4 regions of the Streptomyces arenae genome follow, and region 3 is predicted to be linked to each of the others. Evidence: riboswitches for the same ligand, from Rfam matches in the RefSeq annotation. Region 3 holds a riboswitch; each other region holds the start of a gene.
What was found. Region 3 has a riboswitch for cyclic di-AMP ahead of MB828_RS21335 (NlpC/P60 family protein). Riboswitches for the same ligand answer to the same signal wherever they lie in the genome.

Region 1: another riboswitch for cyclic di-AMP. It lies ahead of MB828_RS30745 (C40 family peptidase); the one in region 3 lies ahead of MB828_RS21335 (NlpC/P60 family protein).
Region 2: another riboswitch for cyclic di-AMP. It lies ahead of MB828_RS35570 (M23 family metallopeptidase); the one in region 3 lies ahead of MB828_RS21335 (NlpC/P60 family protein).
Region 4: another riboswitch for cyclic di-AMP. It lies ahead of MB828_RS03315 (transglycosylase SLT domain-containing protein); the one in region 3 lies ahead of MB828_RS21335 (NlpC/P60 family protein).

Annotation. Positions count from the first base shown of each region.
Region 1 is NZ_JAKQYH010000066.1:84,271-88,732, forward strand. It holds gene MB828_RS30745 (C40 family peptidase) at 1-1,946, opposite strand, end outside; cyclic di-AMP (ydaO/yuaA leader) riboswitch at 1,955-2,112, opposite strand; gene MB828_RS30750 (PP2C family protein-serine/threonine phosphatase) at 2,300-3,529, opposite strand; gene MB828_RS30755 (DUF1996 domain-containing protein) at 3,774-4,462, shown strand, end outside.
Region 2 is NZ_JAKQYH010000072.1:300,532-304,993, forward strand. It holds gene MB828_RS35565 (DUF6250 domain-containing protein) at 1-433, opposite strand, end outside; gene MB828_RS35570 (M23 family metallopeptidase) at 623-1,543, opposite strand; cyclic di-AMP (ydaO/yuaA leader) riboswitch at 1,548-1,708, opposite strand; gene MB828_RS35575 (alpha-galactosidase) at 2,016-4,100, opposite strand; gene MB828_RS35580 (tyrosine-protein phosphatase) at 4,276-4,462, shown strand, end outside.
Region 3 is NZ_JAKQYH010000048.1:19,935-24,396, forward strand. It holds gene pcrA (DNA helicase PcrA) at 1-1,582, opposite strand, end outside; cyclic di-AMP (ydaO/yuaA leader) riboswitch at 1,866-2,023, shown strand; gene MB828_RS21335 (NlpC/P60 family protein) at 2,031-3,209, shown strand; gene MB828_RS21340 (tellurite resistance/C4-dicarboxylate transporter family protein) at 3,301-4,266, shown strand; gene MB828_RS21345 (hypothetical protein) at 4,286-4,462, opposite strand, start outside.
Region 4 is NZ_JAKQYH010000006.1:102,620-107,081, forward strand. It holds gene MB828_RS03310 (polyprenyl synthetase family protein) at 132-1,142, opposite strand; cyclic di-AMP (ydaO/yuaA leader) riboswitch at 2,131-2,329, shown strand; gene MB828_RS03315 (transglycosylase SLT domain-containing protein) at 2,333-2,815, shown strand; gene MB828_RS03320 (HAD family hydrolase) at 2,829-3,635, opposite strand; gene MB828_RS03325 (hypothetical protein) at 3,839-4,021, shown strand; gene MB828_RS03330 (hypothetical protein) at 4,040-4,189, shown strand; gene MB828_RS03335 (ATP-grasp domain-containing protein) at 4,325-4,462, opposite strand, start outside.

The DNA of each region.
Region 1 (4,462 bases), on a different contig from region 3:
CCGGGCTCGGCCACGGCCCCGGTCCGGCCGAAGACCCCGGCGTCGGCGTAGGCGGCGGCAGCCGGAGCGGCGACCATCGCCGGCGCAGGAGCGGCAGGAACCGGAGCGGCGCCGACGGCAGCCGCACCGGCCATGTCCATCAAGGGCGCGGCCATCTCCATCGGGGGCGCGGCCATCGTCACGGGAGGCGCCGTCATGGCCATGGGGGGCGCGGGCAGCGTCATGGGAGGCGCCGTCATGGCCATGGAGGGCGCGGGCATCTCCATCTGGGGCGCGGCCATGGCCATCGGAGGCGCCGTCATGGCGATGGAGGGCGCGGACATGGCCATGGGAGCCGCGGCCATCTCCATCGGGGGTGCGGTCATGGCGATGGAGGGCGCGGCCATTTCCATCGCGGGCGCGGGCATCGCCATGGGGGCGGCGCCCATCGGTGCGGCGGACGTGGCCATCGCCATCGGCGCGGTGGTCATCGCGGTGGGCGGTGTCATCGCCATGGGAGCGCCGGCCATCGTCATGGGGGGCGCGGCCATCGCGGGCTGGGCCGGTGGCATCGGTGCGGGCATCGGTGCCTGGGGTGCGGTCATCGCCGCCGCGGCGGCGTAGGCGGTCGCCCCGGGCGCCAGGCCGGCGCCGTAGGCGCCCATGCCCGTCTCGGCCATGGGTGCCATGGGTGCCGCGGCGTAGGCACCCGTACCGGGGGCGGCCGGCGGTACGGCGGGCATCACCGCGGTGGGGGCGGCGATCGCCGTCTCGTAGGAGCCGGCGGGGTAGGCATAGCCCTCGGGGGCCGGTTGCGCGGCGTAGGCGGCGGCGTACGCGGCGGCATCCGGCGACATGGCCTGGAACGCGCCGGTGTCCACCGGTGCCGGCGCGGGCGCGGCCGTCGGGAAGGCGCCCGTGTTCATGGGCGCGGCGGTGGGGAAGGTGCCGGTGCCGACCGGTGCGGCGGTGGGGAAGGTGCCGGTGCCGGCGGGTGCGGCGGTCGGCATGGCGCCCGAGTCGGTCCCGGACGGCATCGGGAAGGTCCCCGTGGCACCCGGCGTCATGATGCGGAAGGAGCCGGTGTCCGCCGGTGCCGGGGCCGTGGCCGGGCCCGGGTCCATCGGTGTCACGGCCGGGAAGGTGCCGGTGGCGCCCGGCGTCATGATGCGGAAGGCGCCGCTGTCCGTCATCGGGTCCGTGGCGCCCGGGGTCATGACGCGGTAGCCGCCGGTGTCCGCGGTCGGGGGCATGGCCTGGGCCGCCGCGCCCGCGCCCGGGGTCATGACGCGGAAGGAGCCGGTGTCCGTCGGGGGCACGGCGGGGAACGCGCCGGTGTCCGGCGCGTTCATCGCCGGCAGCACACCCGTGGCGGCCAGGACGCCGGAGTCCGTGCGCTGGGCGGGGATGCCACCGATGCCCGTCTGCCACTCCTGCGCCGGGACCTGTGCCTCGGGCACGGGCCACGGGTTCCCGGCCTCCTGGGCGGGCTGCGGAACGGGACCGGGCCGGACGGCCGGGGCTTCGGGCGCCGCGGCGGATCCCGCCGTCAGCTCCAGCTTCGGGCGCTCCGCCGGGAGTTCGCGGACGACCTCGACGTCACTCTGCCCGGACGGCCCCGCGGGCAGCGCGGGCCGGGCCGGGCCGCCGCCCTCCAGCTGGCTGAGCAGGTCGGCGGCCATCGCGCTGACGGGCCGTCGCGGGCCCGAACGGTCGGGCATCCGGTCGGTCGGCAGCGCGGCCGGAACGCTCGGCCCCAGCTTCGCGCGGGCCCCCTCGAACCACTCCCGGGCGATGTTGTCGAGGCCCGGGTCGTCGCGGCGCGTCCGCTTGAACAGCGGGACACCGCGTGACCGGGACCCCCCGTTCATCGCGCGTGTGGCGTTGTAGTTCCCGGTGGCGTTCTCGGCCCGGTCGTAGAGGCTGTTGATCCGCTGTCGAACCTCGTCACGGCTCTCGGACGCCATGGGGGTCGTGCTCCTTCCGTACTCCGCCTACCGGGTTAGCTGTCGGGTTCGGGCGTGGAACGGAATCCGGAAGGTATGCCCTACGGCCGCTGCCCTCGCGAGCAGCCGGCCGATTCACCCCAGTGGTCGGTTGGGTCCCCGGCTCCGGATTCGCCTCGTGAGGCCCGGACTCGGCGGAGGCCGCGCGGCCCGACGGGATTCGCCGGGGGGAGCCGAGCGGCTTAAACGTCAACTTAGCCAACTTGTGTCACTCGTGTGAAGGTTGACGTGCGTAATGTCCGATACGTATTTGTGATGTTCGTCGTACTGCTCGGAACGTGACTGTGAGGGACGGGAGTTCGGGCGTTGACCGATCACAGCCGGACGACCACCAGGGCGGTGTCGTCGGTGGCCCCCTCCGGTGCCAGCAGTTCCCGCAGCACGGCGTCGGCGAGGTCCTCCGGGTTCGACTCGCGGTGCGCGGTGAGCGATCGGGCGAGCCGGCACAGCCCGGTGTCGATGTCCTCGCGGCGCCGCTCGATCAGTCCGTCGGTATAGAGGACGAGCGTCGCGCCGTCCTCGAACGTGGTGACGGACTGGGGGCGTGGCATCGGGTCGGGCCGGGCGTCGAGCGGGGGATCGGTGGCCCGGTCGAGGAACTCCACCCCGCCGTCGGTGTGCAGCAGGGCGGGCGGCGGGTGTCCGGCGCTGCTGTAGGTGACCGTGTGCCGGGAGAAGTCGACGAACGCCGTGACCGCCGTGGCCGACTCGGCGCCGTCCACCACGTGCGCGTACCGGCCCAGCACGTCGAGTGCCTGGGCCGGGCCGGCGGCGACCCGGGAGGCCGCCGTCAGGGCGCTGCGCAACTGCCCCATCACACAGGCCGCCGCGAGCCCGTGGCCGACCACGTCGCCCACCGAGACGCCGACGCGGTCGCCGCCCACCAGGTCGACCAGGTCGTACCAGTCGCCGCACACGTTCAGCCCGCCCGTCGAGGGCCGGTAGCGCACGGCCGCCCGGTGCCGCCCCAGCCGCCCCGGTGCGGGGAGCATCGCCTCCTGGAGGGCGACGGCCACCTGGCGTTCCTGGGCGTGCGCCTGCCGCAACCGTTCGTTGACCTCCTGCAACTCGCCCGCGCGCCGGTACAGTTCGCCCTCCAGGAGCTGCGCCTGCCCGTCACCCGCGGCCCGGCGGGCCCGGATCAGCTCGGTGACCTCCTCGACCCGGTGCACCAGCAGGACGACCTTGCCGTCCGGGTCCAGGATCGGGACGTTCACCGGGCTCCAGTAGCGCTCGTCCCAGTGCCCGGGCCGGTCGGTGTCCTGCACGTCGTACCGCTGGAGGGCCATCGTGTCCCGCTCCCCGGTGGCGAGGACCCGGCGCAGTGAGCACTCCAGATTGCGCATGCCGGTGGCGGCGGAGTCGTCGGGGTTGTCGGGGAACACGTCGAACAGGTACCGGCCGACCACGTCCTCGCGCCTGCGTCCGGCCATGCGCAGGAACTCCGCGTTGGCGTCCGCGTACACCAGGTCGGGGGTCAGCAGTGCCACCATCCCGGGCAGGTGCTGGAAGACCGTCGCGTAGTCGATCTCCGCATCGATCATGACCGGGCCACCTCCCCGCCGGTTTCGAACCAGTTTCGCACGAAAAGTGAGAATTGTGCCGGTGGTCCTGTCCTTCCTCCGGTTGCGCTCCGTGTCCGGACAGTCACCCGGGAGGCCTCTTTCTGTGAGGTCGCCGTGAATTTCTGGTGCTGTTGAACACGGTTGTGCCGCGGTCCGTATGGGGCGGGGGATTTCCATGCCCGGCCGCCCACGACCACGCAGGGGTATGACCGTGAGTTCGACCTTGAGACGCAACAGGCGCAGACGCCCGACCGGCGCACGACGCGCGACCTTCGCAGCGGTCGCCCTCATGCTCGGCGGGGGAGGCCTGGTCGCGGTGAACGTCTACGCCTCGGCCACCGAGGGCGGCTGGGACCAGTCAGCACATGGCCAGACCGCCCAGGTGCTGTCCGCGCCCACGGTCTACTGCCCCGACGTCGGCAGCCGGCTGACGGACGTGCCCGACGGGGCCCGCGCCGAGGTCGACGGCGAACTCGCCGAGCTGGACAAGCAGATCGCGGGCGCGTACCAGCAACTCAAGGACTCGGCCGAGGCGATCCGGCAGAACCCGGAACTCGCCGACCAGACGATCATGAACCCGCTCAAGGAGCAGCGGTCCGGGACGCTGCGGCGCATCGGCGACGCCATCGACCGCGAGGGCGACCGGCCGCAGGGCCTCGACGACCTCGCCGCCTGCACCCTGCGCTCGACGGACCAGGGCGGCGGGCAGTCGACGCCGCCTCAGGACAATGGCGGCGCGGGCAACGGGAGCAGCGCCTCGCCGAGCCAGAGCGCCGGCACCGGCACGGGCGCCGGCGGTCAGGGCGGCAACGGACCGGTGGCGGCCGACTACGTGGACATCACCACCGTCCAGCCCGACGCGAAGAACCCGGCCGAGCAGTCCGGCGGCTCCACCGGCACCTTCGCCTCCAG
Region 2 (4,462 bases), on a different contig from region 3:
CGCCGTAGCCGGCGTAGTACGTCGTGAGGTAGTCGTACTCGGCGAGCGCGCCGTGCCGCGGGGTGGCGAACAGGTCGTCCGGGGAGCGCACGTCGGTGGCGTTCCAGAAGTTGTTGAGGTCGGAGACGCGGTCGTCGGGGCCGCCCGCCGAGACCGGTGTGGCGGTGTACTCCAGGACGTACGGCCCTTCGAGCCGGCGCCGGAACCAGATCGTCGCCCCGGCGGGCACGTCGACCTCGAGGATCCCGTCCGTCGCGGCGACCGTTCCGCCCTGTTCCAGTTCCACCGACCACTGGCCCAGGCCGTGGCGGAAGTCGTCGTGGGCGAGCAGGCGGCGGTGCCGGGGTGCGGCACTCGCGGGCGGGGCGGGGGCGAGGGCCGCGAGCGCGGCTCCGGCGGCCAGAGCTCCGAAGGCTCGGCGGGTGGTCGTCATACGGCAGGTTCCTTCCGGCGTGACGAGGAGGTCGGAAAGCGCTTTCACCCAACGGAGATCACTGTGCCGTCGCCGGAGCTCCGCTGTCGACACCTGGCACGTCCGCGCCACGAGATGGACATACCGAAGGCCGGACCCGGGGATCGGGGGTCCGGCCTTCGGAGTGCGTGTCAGACCAGTGGGCGCCCGTCAGCCGACGGCGAGGCCCTTCGAGCGGAGGTAGCCGACCGGGTCCACGTCCGAGCCGTAGTCGGGGGTGGTGCGGATCTCGAAGTGGAGGTGCGGGCCGGTCACGTTGCCGGTCGCGCCGGAGAGGCCGATCTGCTGGCCCGCGGTCACGGTCTGGCCGGCCGAGACGGAGAGCGCGGAGAGGTGGCCGTACTGGGCGTAGTAGCCGTCGGCGAGCCGGATGACGACCTGGTTGCCGTAGGCGCCGCCCCAGCCGGCCGTGACGACCGTGCCTTCGCCGACGGCCTTCACGGGGGTGCCGGTCGGGACGACGAAGTCGACGCCCGTGTGGTAGCCGCTGGACCACATGCTGCCGGACACGTGGTAGCCGGTGCCGACGGCGGCCCCGCTGACCGGGAGGGTGAAGCCGGAGGCGGTCGCCGTGGACGCGGTCGACGTGGACCCATCCGACGTGGACGCCGGCGAGGGGGTGGACGACCGGGTCCCCTGCCGGGTGCCGGAGTCCGTCGCGCCGGACGCCGTGGCGCCGCGGCCGCCGAGGACGAGCTTGAGGCCGGGGTGGATCAGCGAGGGGTTGTCGCCGACGGCCTGCCGGTTGTCGGCGTAGAGCCGGTGCCAGCCACCGCTGACGTCCTGGTCACGGGCGATCTTCGAGAGGTAGTCGCCGGGCACCACGGTGTAGGTGCGGTGCGCGGCCCGCGCGGTGGCGGACCGCTTCGCCGTCGCCTGCTTCACGGCCGCCTTCTCGGCGGCCGGTATCGACTGCGGGGCCCGCGCGGAAATGGACTGCGGGGTGGCCGCGTGGGCGCCGGTGGCCCCCATGAGCGGCAGGGCCAGCGCGGCGCCGCCGGTTCCGGCGACGGCCATCGAACGAGTGAGGCGCTGGGGCCTGGGACGGCGGTGCTTACCCTTCGCGGGCATGGCGCGTTCCTCTCCGGCGCCTGCGAGGTGAGCTGTCGGGTTCGGGCTGGAGCTGCCCGGCCACGCATCGCTGCGTCGCTGCACCCCTGGCCGTCCCGGGAACCGGAACAGGCGGTCGTACCTGGTGGGTCCCCCGCTCCTGCCGGGCACGGGTGAGTGTGTGGGGACTCCGGGCGGCGGCAGGATTAGGCGTTCCGTCCGGATGCGTGGCGAACGTAAGCGAGCAGGACGCACGCGGACAAGCGAACGGTTCCCGCCGTCCCGGTGCCCCGTGATCCTTTACCGGAATTCCCCGTCACCCTCCGTGGATTCCGATCTTTCCCCTATTACCGATTCCCCAGGAAAAGCACCGGAATTACGTGGACATGACGCGCGACGGACGGTCACGGATATGACGCTCCTCACGCACGTCACGCCACGTCCTCTTATTCCAGAGCGAGTTGTGATTAAGCGGTTAATTCGGGCAGAAGGATCAGATGCGGCGGAGTCGGATGACCGTCGCGTCCAGGTCGCCCTTGAGGCCGGTACGCAGTCCGTGGTGCAACAGGACGGCACCCCGGTGCACTTCGCCCGTTTCGCGGCATTCGTACGACGCCGTCGGGTCGAGGCCCCGCAGCCGCAGCGCGGGCGCGGGTTCGCCGTAGCTCTGCGCCTGGAGCCAGGCGAGGACGGCGGTCTCGTCGCCCAGGGTGTACTGCACCGCGCTGAGCCCGCCCGTCGGCGGCCGCAGCCGGAACTGGTCGCCGCGCTGCACCAGCGGCCGGATCTCCTTGTACAGCTCCACCCAGCGGCCGGCCTCGGCTAGCTCCTCCTCGGTCCACTTCGAGAGGTCGCCGCCGACCCCGAGCGCCCCCGCCATGGAACTGACGAACCGGAACCGCAGGCTGCTGACCCGGTCGTTGAGCTGGTGGTTCGGGCTGTCGGTGACCCAGGCGGACATCACCCGGGCGGGGTGGATCTGGCTGAAGCCGTGCTGGATGGCGAGCCGGTCCAGCGGGTCGGTGTTGTCGGAGGTCCACACCTCGTCGGTACGGCTCATGATGCCGAGGTCGATCCGGCCGCCACCGCCGGAGCAGGACTCGATGGCTACGTTCGGATGGGCCGCGCGGATCCGGTCGAGCAGGGCGTACAGCCCGCGCACGTGGTCCACCCACAGGCGCTGCGGGTAGGGCTCGCCCGGCCAGCCCGCGTCGGTGAAGCAGCGGTTGAAGTCCCACTTGACGTAGTCGATCGGGGCGCTGGACAGCAGGGCGTCGAGCTGCTCCCAGAGGTACTCCTGGACGTCCTCGCGGGCGAGGTTGAGGACGAGCTGGTTGCGCAGTTCCGTCCGCTTCCGCCCCTGCTGGTACTGCACCCAGTCGGGGTGCGCGCGGTACAGGTCGCTGTCCGCGTTGACCATCTCGGGCTCCACCCAGATGCCGAACTGCATCCCCAGGGCGTGCACGTAGTCGCCGAGCGGCTTCAGGCCCTTCGGGAAGCGGTCCGGGTTGGGCGTCCAGTCGCCGAGACCGGCGTGGTCGCTGGTACGGGCGCCGAACCAGCCGTCGTCCACCACGAACAGTTCGACGCCGATCGCGGCGGCCCGCCGGGCGAGGGTGGCCTGCTGCTCCTCGGAGATGTCGAAGGTGGTGGCCTCCCAGGAGTTGAACAGCACCGGCCGGTCCCGGTCGGCGTCCGGGATGACGTACGCCCGCTGGTAGGCGTGCCAGGCGCGGCTGGCCCCGCCGAAGCCGCCGTCGGACCAGAGGGCCGCGAAGACGGGACTGGTGTACGACTCGCCCTCGGCCAGCGTCAGCAGGCCCGAGTCGTCGTAGCCGGCGCCGCCGGTGATCTGCACGCGCGCGTCCGGGAGTTGGGCGACGGCGATCCGCCAGGAGCCGGACCAGCCGAGGGCGCAGCCCCAGACCTCCCCGCGCTCCTCGGTGGCGTCGGTGTCCAGGGCGACCCAGGGCAGGTGCTGGTGGCCGGTGTGGCCGCGGCGGCTGCCGATGACCTTCTCGCCGTAGGTGAGCGGCGCGCTGACCAGCCGGGACTCGGCGGCCCAGCGGCCGTGCAGCTGGGAGAGGCGCCAGCCCTCGCGGTCCGGCAGTGTCCACGTGGCCGGGTCGGCGCGCAGCAGCTCCACGCGCGCGGGCCCCTCGTTGCCGACGGTCACCCAGCGCTCGACGACGTCGCCGCGCATCCGGTAGTGCAGGGTGATGACGATCTCGTCGTCCCGGAAGCGGAGCCGGAGTTCCTCGTCACCGGCGTCGCCGCCGGTCTCGTACGACTCGAAGGTCCACTCGGTGCCGCGGCGCTCCTCGGTGCGCACCGACAGCGCGGGGCGCACGAAGCGGGGACCGCCCTCGACGGGGTACTCCTCACGGCCGTCGAGCGGGGACTCGAAGGGCCAGTAGTCGGGCAGCGGCCGGACGGTGAGGGCTTCGGCGTCCTCCAGCCGGATCCTGGGCCCCCAGTGCAGGTGAAGGAGTTCGTCGGCCTCCGTGAGATGCAGCGCGTAGCTGCTGCCAGGGCCCGACAGGAGCCAGGTACGACCGTTTTCGGCGATGTCCACCATCGAGAAACCTCACACAGGTGCCAACAGATCCGCTCAAGCACGAACATCATCAAGGTCCGCGGCCCCGGAGGCAACGCCTGTGGACAACTCATTGCCCGTGGAAACCGATGTCGTATCGTCGACGCAGTGCCCGTCGGCGAGCCGCGCCGCCGGGACCGGCCGGGAGGAGCCCCCCGTGACGCAGCAGGTCCCGTCCACCGAGCCCGAGCTGGCCGGTGTGCGCAACTTCCGTGACGTGGGCGGCCTGCCGACCGTGGACGGGCGGCGGGTGCGGAACGGCGTGCTGTACCGCAGCGGGCACCTCGCGCACGCCACGGAACAGGACGCGGAGTTCCTCGCCTCCCTCGGCCTGCACACGATCT
Region 3 (4,462 bases):
ACGCCTCGTCGACGCGCCTGAGCGCCTGCGGGAAGCTGATCTTCTCGCGCTGGGCGAGGGCGTCGATCATCGCCTCCGCGCGGTCGCCGATACCGCGCTTGGGCACGTTCAGGATCCGGCGCAGCGGGACGGAGTCCTCCGGGTTGGCCAGCACCCGCAGATAGGCGAGGACGTCCCGGACCTCCTTGCGCTCGTAGAAGCGGACGCCGCCGACGACCTTGTAGGGCAGGCCGACGCGGATGAAGATCTCCTCGAAGACCCGGGACTGCGCGTTGGTGCGGTAGAAGACGGCGACATCGCCCGCCTTGGCCTCGCCCGCGTCCGTCAGACGGTCTATCTCCTCGGCGACGAACTGGGCCTCGTCGTGCTCGGTGTCGGCGACGTAGCCGGTGATCTGCGCGCCCGCGCCCGCGTTGGTCCACAGGTTCTTGGGGCGGCGGGACTCGTTGCGCTCGATGACCGCGTTGGCGGCGGAGAGGATCGTCTGCGTGGAGCGGTAGTTCTGCTCCAGCAGGATCGTCGTCGCGTTCGGGTAGTCCTCCTCGAACTGGAGGATGTTGCGGATCGTCGCGCCCCGGAAGGCGTAGATCGACTGGTCGGCGTCACCGACGACGCACAGCTCGGCGGGGGGCAGGTCGTGCTCGCCGGGCGGGGTGTCCTCATCGTGCGTACCGGTCCCGACCAGCTCGCGCACCAGCGCGTACTGGGCGTGGTTGGTGTCCTGGTACTCGTCGACCAGGACGTGCCGGAAGCGGCGGCGGTAGTGCTCGGCGACGTCCGGGAAGGCACGCAGCAGGTTGACCGTCGTCATGATCAGGTCGTCGAAGTCGAGGGCGTTCGCCTCGCGCAGCCGCGACTGGTACATGGCGTAGGCCTGGGCGAGGGTCTTCTCGAAGCCGTCACTCGCGCGGGCGGCGAAGTCCTCCTCGTCGACCAGTTCGTTCTTCAGGTTGCTGACCTGGGCGCTGAAGGACTTCGGCGGGTACCGCTTGGGGTCGAGGTCCAGGTCGCGGCAGACCAGGGCCATCAGGCGCTTGGAGTCGGCCGCGTCGTAGATCGAGAAGGAGGAGGTGAAGCCGAGCTTCTTGCTCTCCCTGCGGAGGATCCGCACGCACGCGCTGTGGAAGGTCATCACCCACATCGCGTTCGCGCGCGGGCCGACGAGCTGCTCGACGCGCTCCTTCATCTCGCCCGCGGCCTTGTTCGTGAAGGTGATCGCGAGGATCTGGCCCGGGTGTACCCCGCGCTCGCCCAGCAGGTGGGCGATGCGGTGGGTGAGCACCCGCGTCTTGCCGGAACCGGCGCCGGCCACGATGAGCAGCGGGGAACCGGCGTGCACCACGGCCGCCCGCTGGTTCTCGTTCAGCCCCTCCAGGAGCGCGGCCGCGTCCAGGGCCGGGCGGGCGGCGCCGTCGCGGTAGTAGGCGTCCCGGTCCGGGGGCACGTCGAACCGCCCGCCGAACAGGTCGTCCGGAACCGGCTCCGGTCCGTGCTCGTCCTCGGGCGGCGGCGGGGGTTCCTCCTCGTGGCCGCGCGGGGGCTGGAGGCTCGCCAGGAAGCTGTCGTCAAAGAGGCTGCTCATCGCTCTCCGAGTCTAGGGCGCGCCACCGACAACCGGTCCCCGCCCCGGAAACTCGCCCCCGCCACCGACGGAATCCACCCCGTCACGTTGGGTGATTCCGGGCAAGATGCCGTACGCCGCGACAAACCGGGCGCATGACTGGAGACGCAACGCTCAGGTCACGAAAATGTATCGGGCATATCGCACATCAACCTTCACACGGAGCACACGAGTTGGCTAGCGTGCCGGGCAGGCCGCACGACCTCACCGGCGAACGTCGCCGGGCCGCGCGGCCTCCGCCGAGTCCGGGGCGCCGCCGCGCATCCGGAGCCGGGGACCCACACCGACCTTGGGGTGAATCGGTCCCGCTGCCCCTCCGGGGGACGCACCGTAGGGCAACCCTTCCGACCCACCCGCCCGAACCCGACAGCTAACTCGGTAGGCGGAGCACTGGAAGGAGTCGCCTCCGTTGGCGTCGCACCGGAAGTCCCGCCCCTCCGCAACGCGCGTAGCAGGCATACGCACCCCCGCCCTGGCCACCGCCGCCCTCACCTCCGTGGCCCTGCTCTCCCAGACGGCCAACGCGGCGCCCTCCGAGGACGGCAGGCCGAGCCTGGAGGAGGTGGAGAAGAAGGTCGACGACCTCTACCGGCAGGCGGAGTCGGCGACCGAGAAGTACGACGCGGCCAAGGAGAAGACCGGCAAGCAGCGCCAGCGCGTCGACTCCATGCTCGACGACGTGGCCAGGCGCACGGACCGGCTGAACAAGGCGCGCGAGGAACTGGGGTCGTTCGCCGCCGCGCAGTACCGGACCGGGACCGAGGTCCCCCAGACGGCGACCTTCCTGCTCGCGAACGACCCGCAGGACTACTTCGACCAGTCGCAGCTGATGAACCGGCTGACCTCGCGCCAGAAGGACGCGGTCGACGACTACGTCACCCAGCAGTCGGCGACCATGAGGAAGCGGCAGGAGGCCGCCCGGAACCTCGAGTCGCTGACCGAGACACAGGACGACCTGAAGACCGCCAAGGCGACCGTCCAGACGAAACTGGCCTCCGCGCGGCAGCTGCTGTCGAAGCTGACGGCCGAGGAGAAGGCGCGGCTCGCGCAGATCGAGAAGAAGAAGCAGGAGGAGGCGGCCCGCAAGGCGGCGGAACTCGCGAAGCAGCAGGCGGCGGCCGCAGCCGAGCAGGACACCTCGTCGACGTCCTCGAGCGGCTCCACGTCCTCGTCGTCGTCATCGTCGTCCTCGTCGTCATCGTCGTCGTCCTCCTCCGGCTCCGCGTACGCCACGAAGGCCGCCAAGGCGATCGCCTTCGCCCGTGCGCAGATCGGCAAGCCGTACGTCTGGGGTGCGACCGGTCCCGGCTCCTACGACTGCTCCGGCCTCTCCCAGGCCGCCTGGAAGGCCGCGGGTGTCTCCCTGCCGCGCACCACCTACGACCAGGTGAACGCCGGCACGACCGTCTCCCTCGCCGACGCCCAGCCCGGCGACCTGGTCTTCTTCTACGACGACGTCAGCCACGTCGGCATCTACATCGGGAACGGCATGATGATCCACGCCCCCAAGCCCGGCGCGTACGTCCGGGAGGAGTCGATCTACTACGGCGGCGAGTCGATCATCCACAGCGTGGTGCGACCGGCCTGAACCACCCCCCTCCCACTGCCCGCGCGTATTTCGCGGGTCCCGCGCGCGTGGCCCGCTCGCACGGCGGTTGGTGCTCCTTAGCATCGGCACCATGTCCGGCATCTCACCCGTCCGCGCCTGGTGGGCGCAGCGCCCGCCGGCGGCCGGGGCCGCCGTGCTGGCCACCGGCATCGTCTCGGTGGGGCTGCGTCAGGCGGGGGCGGAGACCCTGTCCCGGATCGCGCTGGTGCTGGCCTGCGTGGCCTGGGTGGGGCTGGCCGCGAACTTCGTCCTGCGGCTGACCCTGGACCGTCCGCGGTGGCTGACGGAGGCGCGGACACCGGGCGCGCTCACCGCGGTGGCCGCCACGACCGTGCTGGGGACGCGGTTCTCGCTGCTCGGCCGGCAGCCCCTCGCCGAGGCACTGCTGGCGCTGGCGGCAGTGCTGTGGCCGCCGTTGCTCGTCCTCGTCGTACGGCACTGGAGGGGCCGCATGCCCGGTGCCGTGTTCCTGGGCTGTGTGGCCACCGAGGGGCTCGCCGTGCTCGGCGCGACGCTGGCGGCGGCCCTGAGCACGGCGTGGCTCGCACACTTGGCGCTGGTGCTGTTCTGGCTGGGGCTGGCCCTGTACGGCCTCGCGGTGCCCCATTTCGTGTGGCGGCAGGTCGTAGAGGGGCCCGGCGACCAGTGGGTGGCCGGCGGCGCGCTCGCGATCTCCGCGCTGGCCGGGGCGAAGCTGCTGGCCGCCGACAGCGCGCGGCTGTACCTGTGGAACGACGACGACCGTGGCGTCCTGCGCACGGTCTCGGTCGCGCTGCTGATCCTGGACCTGGCCTGGTACGTCGTGCTGCTGGCCGCGGAGGTGGTCAGGCCCCGGCCGCGCTACGACGTGCGGCGCTGGGCGACGGTGTTCCCGATGGGGATGACGGCGGCGGCGACGCTGTCGGTCGCGGCCGTCTGCCTGCCGTGGCTGGACGGGCTGGGCCGGGTGCTGGTGTGGGTCGCGGTGGCGGCGTGGCTCGCGGTGGCCGCCGGGGCGGTGCTGACGACCCGCGCCGCCCTCGGGAAGGCGTCCTGAGCGGGATGGCCGGCGAGGATCACGTCCACAGCACGGCGATGAAGACGTTCACCATGGTCAGCGCGCCCACCAGCGCGAAGGCCCCCTTCTCCACCTTCTCGTCGTCACGTTTCACGTAGACGAGCCCGAGGATCACGATCAGCAGGGCGAGTTTCACGCCGATCTTGATGGTGTTGACGTGATGGCCGTCGGCCTC
Region 4 (4,462 bases), on a different contig from region 3:
GTCAGCCGACGCCCCCTGCGTCAGCTTCTGGGAAGAGGTACGGAACGAGTCGCAGATTGGACTCAGTCCAGGCATGTGACGTAGGTCACTGTCGACTGGTCACTCACGGGCTCACTCGAAGACCCGCGGACCTAGCCGGCCCGGTGCACCACCGCGTCGCACAGCTCCACCAGCGCGGCCTTCGGGTCGCACTCAGGCAGCGGCGCCAGCGCGGCCCGCGCCTCCTCCGCGTACCGGACGGCGTCCCGCCTTGCCTCCTCCAGCGCCGGATTCGCCCGCAGACCGGCCAGCGCCTGCGCGTGCCGGGCGTCGTCGGTCAGGTCGGCGTCCAGCAGCTCGCACAGGGCGATGTCCTCGGCCAGCCCCAGCCGGGCCGCCCGCTCCCGCAGCCGCAGCACGGGCAGCGTGGGGACGCCCTCCCGCAGGTCCGTGCCGGGGGTCTTCCCGGACGCGTGCGAGTCGGAGGCGATGTCCAGGACGTCGTCGGCGAGCTGGAAGGCGACGCCGAGCCGTTCGCCGTACTGGGTGAGGACGTCCACGACCGTCTCGTCGGCGCCGGACATCATCGCGCCGAAGCGGCAGGAGACAGCCACCAGGGAGCCCGTCTTGCCGCCGAGGACGTCGAGGTAGTGGTCGACCGGGTCGCGCCCGTCCGACGGGCCCGCGGTCTCCAGGATCTGGCCGGTCACCAGCCGCTCGAACGCGAGGGCCTGGACCCGGACCGCCTCGGGCCCGAGGTCGGCGAGGATCTGCGAGGCACGGGCGAACAGGAAGTCACCGGTGAGGACGGCGACGGAGTTGCCCCAGCGGGTGTTGGCGCTGTCGACACCGCGCCGCACGGAGGCCTCGTCCATGACGTCGTCGTGGTACAGGGTGGCGAGGTGGGTCAGCTCGACGACGACGGCCGACGGCACGACACCGGGCGCGTAGGGGTCACCGAACTGTGCCGCGAGCATCACCAGCAGCGGCCGGAACCGCTTCCCACCGGCCCGCACGAGGTGCTGTGCGGCCTCCGTGATGAACGGGACCTCGCTCTTGGTGGCCTCTAGCAAGCCTTCCTCGACAGCCGTCAATCCGGCCTGGACATCGGCTTCCAGAGCCTGGTCCCGCACGCTCAGCCCGAACGGCCCGACGACGGTCACGAGGGATCTCCTGTCTGCTGGTGTCTACTGGCGATTACACGGTTTGTCGATAGGTCGCTGCCCTCACTCAAGTCAGCGTATCCGGTCAGGTTTCGATCACCGATAGCGCCCACGGTTACACCCCGGGCGCTATCGGATCACGACCGGTATGTTTTTGATCAGCTGATACGACCCGATATCCACTGACTTAACAGGAACCATGGGCGCTTGTCCCGGATCACGGCTTACGTCGTGTCCCGCCCACGTCCCCCTCAGCCGATGTCACCCGCCCGGGCGCACCCCCTTCGCCGCACACCGAAGCCGTCGGGACACCCGTGCCCGAACGGGGGCACCTCACACCTACCCCCTCGCCCTCGCGCGGGCGCGCGCGGGGCGACCCCATTCCCCTCCCGTCGAGGCGGTGGGCCGAGACACCTGCGGCGACGCCCCGTCCCCCGTCCGGGTGACCAGGATCACGCGCGACCTCGCACCGCAACTCCCAGCCTGTTCCATGACCTTGGCGCGCGCATCCGTCAACACATCAGTCAGGCACGGCCGATGACACACGCACACGTCCGAAGCCCTCGAGGCGGCGAAAGGGGCGGCGCAAACGAGCCTGGAACGGTCGAATCGCTCCCGAGAATCCCAATCCAAATCGAATACGACAATTTGGACAATCCCTGGAAATCCAGTGCACCGCGGACCACTTCACAAGCCGCAACGAGATACCGCGGACGCATTCCATCAATCCCTCATGTCCGTTTTACCGCAATTGCGGTTTCGTGAAGTAGGTCACTCGGGGCCATATGCCGCAAGCGCGCCGAGGTGACCCTTCCTTTCCTTTCCCTGTGCGCCAGTTGGAGCTTGGCGACCGCAAAGGATCAAGTGCCCCATACGCCTCAGACCAAGGTCAATCGGTGTGTTGTGTGAATCCACCCCTTGTTCCGGACATGTGCTCTCGCATACGTTCCCGCTCGCCGGGCGGACGCCGAATCCTGCCGCCGCCCGTCTTAACCCATCGACGAGTTCATTCGTACGGCAGGAGCGGGGGACCCAGGTAAGTCGCCGGACCGGGCGGCCGACGTCATCGACCGACGTCGTTTCCGGAACGGCTAGGGGTGAAGTCGCATCGCCTTCGGGCGGCGCGGCCGGGCACTCCCCGAGCCCGAACCCGACAGCTCACCTCGCAGGCGACGGAGAGGAAACACGCCATGCCTGCTGCCGCCCAGCTCCGCCGCACCCGCATCGCCCGCACGCTCGCCGCCGTCGGTACCGGCGCCGCGGTGCTCGCCCTTCCGCTCATCGGCGCGACCGCCGCCTCGGCCGCCACTCCCGCCACCACGCCGACGGTCTCGACGACGCCCGCCGGGTACCCGAACAACCTCGACGGCTGGATCCGCGAATCGCTCGCGATCATGCGCGAGAAGAGCATCCCGGGCTCCTACAACGGCATCTACCGGAACGTGATCCGCGAGTCCTCCGGCAACCCGAGGGCCATCAACCTCTGGGACTCCAACGCCGCCGCCGGCATCCCCTCCAAGGGCCTGCTCCAGGTGATCGACCCGACGTTCAACGCCTACCACGTGGCCGGCACGTCGTTCGACATCTACGACCCGGTCGCGAACATCACCGCCGCGTGCAACTACGCCGCCGCGCGGTACGGCTCCATCGACAACGTCTACGGCGCGTACTGACCGACGCCCCGTATCAAGCGAAGAGTCTTTCGAGGACGACGGCGATGCCGTCGTCCTCGTTCGACGTGGTGATCTCGTCGGCCCTCGCCCTGAGTTCGGGGTGCGCGTTGGCCATCGCCACCCCGTGGGCGGCCCAGTCGAACATCGGGATGTCGTTGGGCATGTCACCGAAGGCGATGGCCCCGTCTGGGCTCAGCCCCAGATGATCGGCGGCCAGCGCGAGACCGGTCGCCTTGGTCACCCCGCACGGCTGGAGTTCCACGGTCCCCGGACCCGACATGGTGACCGTCGCCAGCGAACCCACCACCGCGCGCGCGGTCGCCGCCAGTTCGTCGTCGGACAGGGCCTGGTGGCGCAGCAGCACCTTGCTGATGGGCGCGCACCACAGGTCGTCACGCCGGTCGACGCGCAGCGCGGGCAGCGTGGGGTGGGGCATCAGGTAGCCCGGTTCGATGAGCGTGAGCCCGTCCACGCCGTCCTGGTCGACCGCCGCGTACACCTGGCCGACCTCCGCCTCGATCTTGCCGAGCGCGGTCTCCGCCAGCTCCCGGTCCAGGGTGACCGACCACAGCAGACGGTGCGTGCCGGCGTCGTACACCTGCGCGCCCTGGCCGCAGACCGCGAGTCCCGTGCAGCCGAGGTCGTCGAGGAGCGGGCGCACTCTCGGCGCGGGGCGGCCGGTCACCACGAGGTGCGTGGCGCCAGCCAGGCCGGCCCGCGCGAGCGCGGCGAGCGACCGGTCCGAGAGGGTGTCGTCGGCGCGCAGCAGCGTGCCGTCCAGGTCGGTGGCGATCAGTGAGTACGGGGAGGGTGCGACCATGATCAGAGAATACGGACAGCACGCCCCAGGGACTCACTGTGCGTTTCGGCCTCAAGTGGCGCCCGCCGCCTCGGTGATGGGGCGTTGTCAGGGTGGCCGGTCACGTTCGCGGTGATCTGGTGGCACCGAGCCGACGGGGGCGGTCGTGGTGACGGGCGGGACGGGAGGTCCGCGGGCGTATCTCCGGGAGACGTCGACCGGGGGTGCTGCAGTGGTTCCCGGTGGAGCTGCGGACCGAGATCTGCGCGCTGTCGTTCCATATCTGGCGTGTCGAGAACGACAAACGCAGGCCGTATGTGGCGATCGGTCACGACATCAAGCGCCAGTACGAGGCCGAAAGACGTCTGGCGGATCCGGGCGAGGCGCGCTGGTACTCCGCGTGCTGACCTCTCGACGGCTTCGAGATGCTGGGCAACTGCCCGGAGGACCCGGCCGGGGGCGCGTTGTACGTCGAGGAGGTGCGGCGGCTCGGACTCTGGTTCGACGGGGGCGCCGAGGACGCCGAACTGGACGCGAAGCACGACCTGTTGGGGCTGCACTTCGCGGACGCGTGAACTGGCGCCCGGTCTCGTGGCCGGGCTGCCTCGTGGTCGGGCTGCCTCGTGGTCGGGCTGCCACGTGGCCGGGCTGCCTCGTGGTCGTGCTGCCTCGTGGTCGTGCTGCCTCGTGGTGGGCTACCTCGTGGTGGGCTACCGCGTGGTCGTGCCGGAGCCTCGGCGGTTGGTGCGCCACAGCTGGTAGAGGTGCTTCGCGCCCGGTCGCACGAAGCGCGCGAGCATCGTGACGAACGGCATCGGGTCGTCACCCGCGAACCAAGCCAGTTCGGT